Regions from separate parts of the Kinneretia sp. DJ1R-11 genome, predicted to be linked through region 2. Evidence: predicted binding sites of a transcription regulator. Region 2 holds the regulator's gene; the other holds the start of a gene.
The links. The regulator FliA, encoded in region 2, starts transcription of late flagellar genes. The targets are predictions, from matches to a motif close to CTAAAGTTTNNNNNNNNNNNGCCGNTA.
Positions count from the first base shown of each region.

Region 1: fliD (flagellar filament capping protein FliD) is a predicted target of FliA. The motif match lies at 1,972-1,998, and genes of this name have one in related genera.

Region 1 covers NZ_JAJIRR010000020.1:2,816-6,225, forward strand. Annotated here, with positions in the region: gene LNV23_RS22640 (flagellin N-terminal helical domain-containing protein) at 1-758, shown strand, start outside; gene LNV23_RS22645 (flagellin N-terminal helical domain-containing protein) at 1,074-1,922, shown strand; gene fliD (flagellar filament capping protein FliD) at 2,102-3,410, shown strand, end outside.
Region 2 covers NZ_JAJIRR010000006.1:265,923-269,332, forward strand. Annotated here, with positions in the region: gene LNV23_RS12905 (sensor domain-containing diguanylate cyclase) at 1-224, shown strand, start outside; gene LNV23_RS12910 (methyl-accepting chemotaxis protein) at 361-1,731, opposite strand; gene LNV23_RS12915 (RNA polymerase sigma factor FliA) at 1,814-2,527, opposite strand; gene LNV23_RS12920 (MinD/ParA family ATP-binding protein) at 2,546-3,370, opposite strand; gene flhF (flagellar biosynthesis GTPase FlhF) at 3,406-3,410, opposite strand, start outside.

The DNA.
Region 1 (3,410 bases), on a different contig from region 2:
AGCGCCTGTCGTCCGGCATGCGCGTCAACTCGTCCAAAGACGATGCAGCAGGTCTGGCCATTGCCGAACGCATGCAAGCTCAAGTGCGCGGCATGAATGTCGCCGTGCGCAATGCCAACGACGGCATTTCCTTGGCCCAGACCGCTGAAGGCGCTTTGTCGAAAGTGGGCGATTCGCTGCAACGCATGCGTGAACTGGGCGTGCAGGCTCGCAATGCCACCAACACCACCACCGACCTGGACTCGATCGGCAAGGAGTTCAAGGAACTCGGCGCTGAAATCCAACGCGTGCTGGCCGGCACCACCTTCAACGGCACGGCCATCTTGGGTGGTGGCGCGGGCGCCAAGGATTTCCAGATCGGCGCCAACACCACGGCCAATGACATCGTCACGGTGACCACCACCGATCTCACCGCTGATGCCGACATCACGGCGGTGACCAACGACGCGATTGACAACACCAAGACGGTGGCCGACCTGAAGACCACGATCGACCAAATCGACACGGCCATCAACACGGTCAGCTCGACGCGCGCCACCCTGGGTGCAGCCCAGAACCGCTTCGAGGCCGTGATATCCAATCTGATGGTGTCGGTGGAAAACCAGAGCGCGTCACGCAGCCGCATCATGGATGCGGACTACGCCTCGGAAACCGCCAATCTGAGCCGAGCCCAGATCCTGCAGCAAGCGGGCACGGCCATGGTTTCGCAGGCCAATCAGATGCCCCAGCAAGTGCTGTCTCTGCTGCGCGGTGGCTGAAGCCCCAGGCCCTACAAACTCCATCTGAACTTCGCTCCGCCCCGGGCTAGCCCCGGGCGCGGAGCTTTTTTATGGGCGTGGTTTTGCCCCCTATTCCTGCTTTCAGGAGGCCAGAGACTGCTCAAGAATTTGCACATCGGGATGAGACATTTTTTGCATCACCCGACGTCCGGACCCAAGCTGACCCCAACGCCATGACGGCCAGCTTGATCAGACCGGGCGAGTTGCCGGGACAGCATCAAGTTCAGGCTTGAAGCCAACCCGAATGACACGCCGGCCTGGCCGGGAGTTGCCGGATTCTGTAGGAGTTCTCAAATGCCGCAAACCATCAACACAAACATTGCCTCGCTGAATGCGCAGCGCAATCTGAATATGTCGCAGGGCTCATTGGCCGTGTCCATGCAGCGACTATCCTCGGGTATGCGAGTCAACTCCGCCAAGGACGACGCCGCGGGCCTGGCCATCGCCGAGCGCATGCATGCCCAGGTCCGAGGCATGAACGTCGCCATCCGCAATGCCAATGACGGCATCTCGCTGGCGCAGACGGCTGAAGGCGCCTTGTCCAAAGTGGGCGACACCTTGCAACGCATGCGAGAACTGTCCGTTCAGTCCCGCAACGCCACCAACACCACCACCGACCTCGATTCCATCGGCAAGGAATTCGGTGAATTGGCCTTGGAAATTGGGCGCGTGCTGGCCGGCACCACCTTCAACGGCAAAAAGATTCTCGGCGCCGACGCGGTCACGCCGCAGGAATTCCAGGTTGGCCCCAACACCGGCGCGGAAGACACCATCACGGTGACCACCTCCGACATGACCGCGGACCCGACCATCACGGCAGTGACCGCCGCCGTCATCGGCAATGCCTCGACCACCGCCGACCTCAAGATCATCATCGATGACATCGACACCGCGCTGAACACGGTCAGCAGCCAGCGCGCGACCTTGGGTGCCTCGCAGAATCGTTTCGAAGCGGTGATCTCCAATCTGCAGGTCTCGGTGGAGAACCAGAGCGCAGCGCGCAGCCGCATCATGGATGCTGACTATGCGGCAGAAACCTCCAACCTCAGCCGCACTCAGATCCTGCAACAGGCCGGCAATGCGATGGTGGCCCAGGCCAACCAGTTGCCGCAGCAGGTGCTGAGCTTGCTGCGCGGCGGTTGATCCATCCGCGGCCGGCCCTGAGGCCAGCTCCGCGGGCGTCAATTCAGCACTCAAGTCCAGGAACAACCGGCCGATACCGCCTTTGCGTATCGGCCTTTTTGTCTAGCCCCCGCGAACCTTCGCCGCTTTGAGAACAAGACACGGTCGCGGAACCATCGCAAGCCACAGGGAGCCCCATCATGGCAGCCATCACCTCCGCCGGCATTGGCAGCGGCCTCGACATCGAGTCCTTGATCACCAAGCTGGTTGCAGTGGAACGCCAACCGATCAGCACGCTCAAGACCGCCACCGATGGGCTGAAGACCCAGCTCTCGGCCTATGGCAAGGTGCAAAGCAGCTTGTCGGCTCTGCGCGACGCGGCCGCCAAGCTGACCAACCCTGAAACCTGGGGGGCCGGCCTGGGCACGTCCAGCGACAGCAACAGCATCACAGTGACACCGGGCAGCGGCGCTGCGGCCGGCAAAGTTTCAGTGTCGGTCAGCCGCTTGGCCACTGCCCAGTCCGTGTCCACCAGCTACCAACCGAGCACCGGGCCGATCGGTCAGGGCACCTTGACCATCGAGCTCGGCACTTGGAATGCCGACCAAACCGGCTTCGACCCCAAGGCCGGTGCCAGCGCCATCAGCATCGACATCAGCGACGGCAGCAATTCGCTTGCCCAGATTCGCGACAAGATCAATGCCGCCAAAGCCGGCGTACAGGCTTCCATCGTCACCGACCAAGGTGGCTCGCGCCTGGTGATGCGCTCCACCGAAACCGGGGTCAGCAACGGCTTCCGCGTCGCCGTGGTCGACGGTGACGGACTGCTCGACGGCCAGGGCCTGGATGCGCTGTCCTTCGACCCGCGCAGCCCTGAGCTGTCCAAAACCACACAGAACCAGGCAGCCGGCAATGCTCTGGCCAAGCTCAATGGTCTGGATATCGAGTCCGAGACCAACACGCTCAAGGAGTCCATTGACGGCTTGACCATCAACCTGCTCAAGACCACCACGAGCGAAGTCACGCTGAATATCGCGTCGGACAAAGAGGCCATCAAGAAGGCCATCAATGACTTCAGCACTGCCTACAACTCGGTGGCCAGCTTGCTGCGCGACCAGACCAAGTACGACCAGGCCAACAAAACCGCTGGGGCCCTGCAGGGCGAGGGCTCGGTGCTCAGCGTGCAGTCTGGGCTGCGCGGCGTCAGCGGCGGATCCACCACTCTGGGTGGCAAATTCAGTCGCCTGTCCGACCTGGGCCTGGACCCCAGTGCCGACGGCACGATCAAGGTCAACACGGCCAAGCTGGAAACCTCCATGGCCGACCTGGACAGCATCAAACAGCTGTTCATGGGTGTTGACAGCAGCAATGCCGAGAACAACGGCCTGGCCCAGCGCATGCGTAAATTCGCCGACCTGGCCCTGGGCATCGACAGCAGCCTGAGCACCCGGCAAAAAGGCTTGCAGGACCGCATCACCGGCAATGGACTGCAGAGCTCCAAGCTGGAGG
Region 2 (3,410 bases):
CCAGCACACCGGTGGCGGAAGCCCAGGCCGTGCTGCAGCGCCTGCAGCGCGCTTTGTCGGCCAGCCTGTTCATGCATGAGGGCAAGGACGTGTTTGTCACCTTCTCGGCCGGCGTGACCCTGTACCGCCCAGGCGAGACCCTGGAAGTGGCCCTGGACCGCGCCGATGTGGCGCTCTACGAGGCCAAGCACACGGGCAAGAACCGCGCCTGCGTCGCGCCCTGAGAGTCGCCATCAAAATCCTTCTGGCGTCGTTGGACCGGCTTGCCGTACTGAGCGTACTGTCTGCACCGGTCCGCCTAGCCAGACCTGCTTCGCTGGCTTTTGCTGGCGACTCTAATGCTCGGAGCGCGCCAAGGGTTCAGAAGCCAAAGGCCAGCCGCAAGCCACCCCAATGGCGACCCTGCACGGTGATGGGCGCCGAGGCCTCCTTCAGTAGCACGAAGCGGCCGCCGCCCATATCGCGGCGGTAGGTCTGCAACAGGAAGGGGCGCTGATTGCGGGCCGAGGCCAGGCCGGTGCGGTCGTTGAAAATGCGCCGGTAGCGGCTGTTGGCCGTGTTCCAAACCACATCGCCGGGGCGCTGCGGCTGGCAGTACTTCTTGTTGTGGGTGGCCACATAACCATTGCGATCCACGGCAATGCAGTACACCACCTTGTCGCTGAGCTGCAGCATCGCTTCCTGAACAGCCGGAAAGAGGCGGTCGGCGAGTTCGACAAAGTCGCTCAAATGTTGAGCCGGCTCGCTGCCGGCGACCGGGCGATAGCGCTCATCGAAAAGTTGCTGCATGGAGATCTTGCGGCTCTGCAAAGCCTGCTCCAGCAACTCGGCAATCTGTGCGGCGCCGCGCTGCGCCGCCTCGATGTACAGCGCGTCCTCGACCTTGATGCCCGAGGCCGCGATCTGCTCGATCAGCTCCTCTGACAGCTTCAGGAAACGATTGCTGCACTGCGCGGCACTGTCCAGGCTGATCATGGCCTGCTGGATCTCCTGCTCCAGTTCAATCGCACGATCGCCGAGTGAGGCTGTGATGCGCTCGCTTTGCTGGGCTGAACTGGCGATGCGGTCGACATCATGCTCGACATCGGCGAAGGCTTGGTGAATGGCGCTTTTGTGTGCCTGACCCCCATCGCTGCGCAGCTCGCGGCTGAACACTTCGATGCGCGCATCAAGAGCCGACAAAGTGCCCATGATGGCCTTGGAGGAAGCGTCAACCTTGCCGGCCAGGTCCTTGACCGCATCGGCGACGACGCCAAAGCCGCGCCCGGCCTCGCCAGCGCGTTTGGCCTCCACCGATGCATTGAAGGCGACCAAGCGGGTTTGTAGGGCGATTTTGCTGATGTCTGAAGCCGCGTCGGACACCTCGCGCAAGGTCTGCACGATTCCGCCAACCTCGTTGCCAATGCCAGCCAGGGACTGGCGGGCCCGCAGCACCGCGTGACGGCTTTGCTCGGTGGCCTGGTTGATGCCTTGCTGGGCTTGCTGCACCTGGACCAGTTCGCCGGACAGGGCGCCCATGGCTTCGCACTGAGTGTTCACCACCTTTTGGGCGTCTTCCAGCACGCCGCGCACCTCGGCGGCATCGCGCCCGACATGGGACACCGAGCGTGACAGACTCTGGACCAGCTGGGTCAGAGCCTGGCTGCCGTCGGCTGCGGCCTGGGGCGATCGCGGCTTGGGGTCCGCCCCTGCAGGCGCGCCCGGCGTGCCCCGCTTCATTCCGAAAAACATAGGCCCCTCCCCTTGGGCACGAGTCGCCCGGCTGCCTTGCAGGCTAGCAGCAAAGTCCGACGGGCGCCGCTGAAGCGGAGAATTACCAATCGCGCAGCTTGACGCGCAGGCGGGCGATGGCCTGGCTGTGCAGCTGGCAGACGCGCGATTCGGTCACCTTGAGCACGACCGCGATCTCTTTCAGGTTCATGTCGTGCTCGTAGTACATGCTCATCATGTGCTGCTCGCGCTCGGGCAGGTTCTTGATGGCCGCCACCAGGGCCTCGCGCATGCGGTGGTCCTGCAGGCGCAACATGGGGTTGTTGCTGTGGTCGGCGACATGGCGATCGAGGAAGTCCTCGTCTCCCTCGTCGCCCGACATGTCTTCGAGGTAGACCAGCTGGGTGCCGCGTACCTTGCCAAGCAAGTCCTGGTATTCGTCCAGCGGGATCTTCATCTCGGCGGCGATCTCGCTCTCGACTGGCGCTCGGCCCAGCTGCTGCTCGAGCTTGCGCACCGCGCCTTCGATCTCGCGCTGCTGGCGGCGGGTGCCGCGGCTCATCCAGTCGCCGCCGCGCAGCTCGTCGAGCATGGCGCCGCGGATGCGCTGGGTGGCAAAAGTTTCGAATTGCACACCCTGGCCAATGTCGAAGCGCGAGAGCGCATCGGTCAGGCCGATCAGACCGACCTGGATCAGGTCGTCGATTTCGATATTGGCGGGCAGCTTGGCGATCATCTGATGCGCCAGTCGTCGCACCAGGGGGCTGTACTGCTTGATCAGCGAGGAGTTATCGAGGCGGCCTTTGGCGGTATACATCATCAGCTCCTGCGGCAATCAGTAGGTGGCAGCCATGGCCGGGCGGGCAGCGGCCGTCATGCGCACGGGCGGGCGCAGCGGGCTGGCGTTGACCGAGGCTTCCAGCGCGGCTCCTGGCGGGGCGGCCAGCAGCAACTCACGGGCCAGATGGCGGATCTCGGGCGAGACCGGTGCCGTCGGCGGTGTCTTGGGATCCAGGCAGGCCCAGTCGCGCAGCACGGCACCGAGGAAACCATCGGCGCAAGAGCTGATCTGCTGGGCAATGCGGTCGGACAGGCGCAGCTGCGGCGAGCTGGCCAGCAGCAGGCTGTAAACCATCAGGCCGGCGCGGCTGGCCAACCACTTCATTCCGGCGTAGGCATGGGTGACGCTCATGCTGTCGGTGTCAGCCAGCAGCACCGGGCGCACCTCGCGCAGGGCCACCACGCGGGCCAGTTCGGCCGCGCTGGCGTGCAGCAGCACGACATCGGCAAAGGGAGCGGCATCGGTCACCGCTTCCAGGAACTGGGCGGCCGAGCCGTTGGCATTGATATAGCGCATCGGCAGGCCGCGGGCGGCCAGGTAAGACACATCCTTGGACAGGCTTTCAATGCAAGAGGCCAGGTCCACGCTGGCCAGCTCAGAGGGCTTGGGCGAGCTCTCGCCGGCATCAACCACCAGGGTGTGCAGGCCCAGCTCGGCAAAGGCCGCGCACAAGCCTTCCAGCAGCACGCCGCCGCCCACCACATGGGGGTTGCTGACGACTGGGATGAAGCGCACCCGCGAGCTGGCGAACAGGCGGCGCAAGCCATGGGCCTGGTCCTGCGGGGCGTGGGATGAAGAGGTGCTGTGAGCGTCGCGCATGATGGGTGAGTCTCGGTTGGCTGCTGCGTCAGGGCTCAGA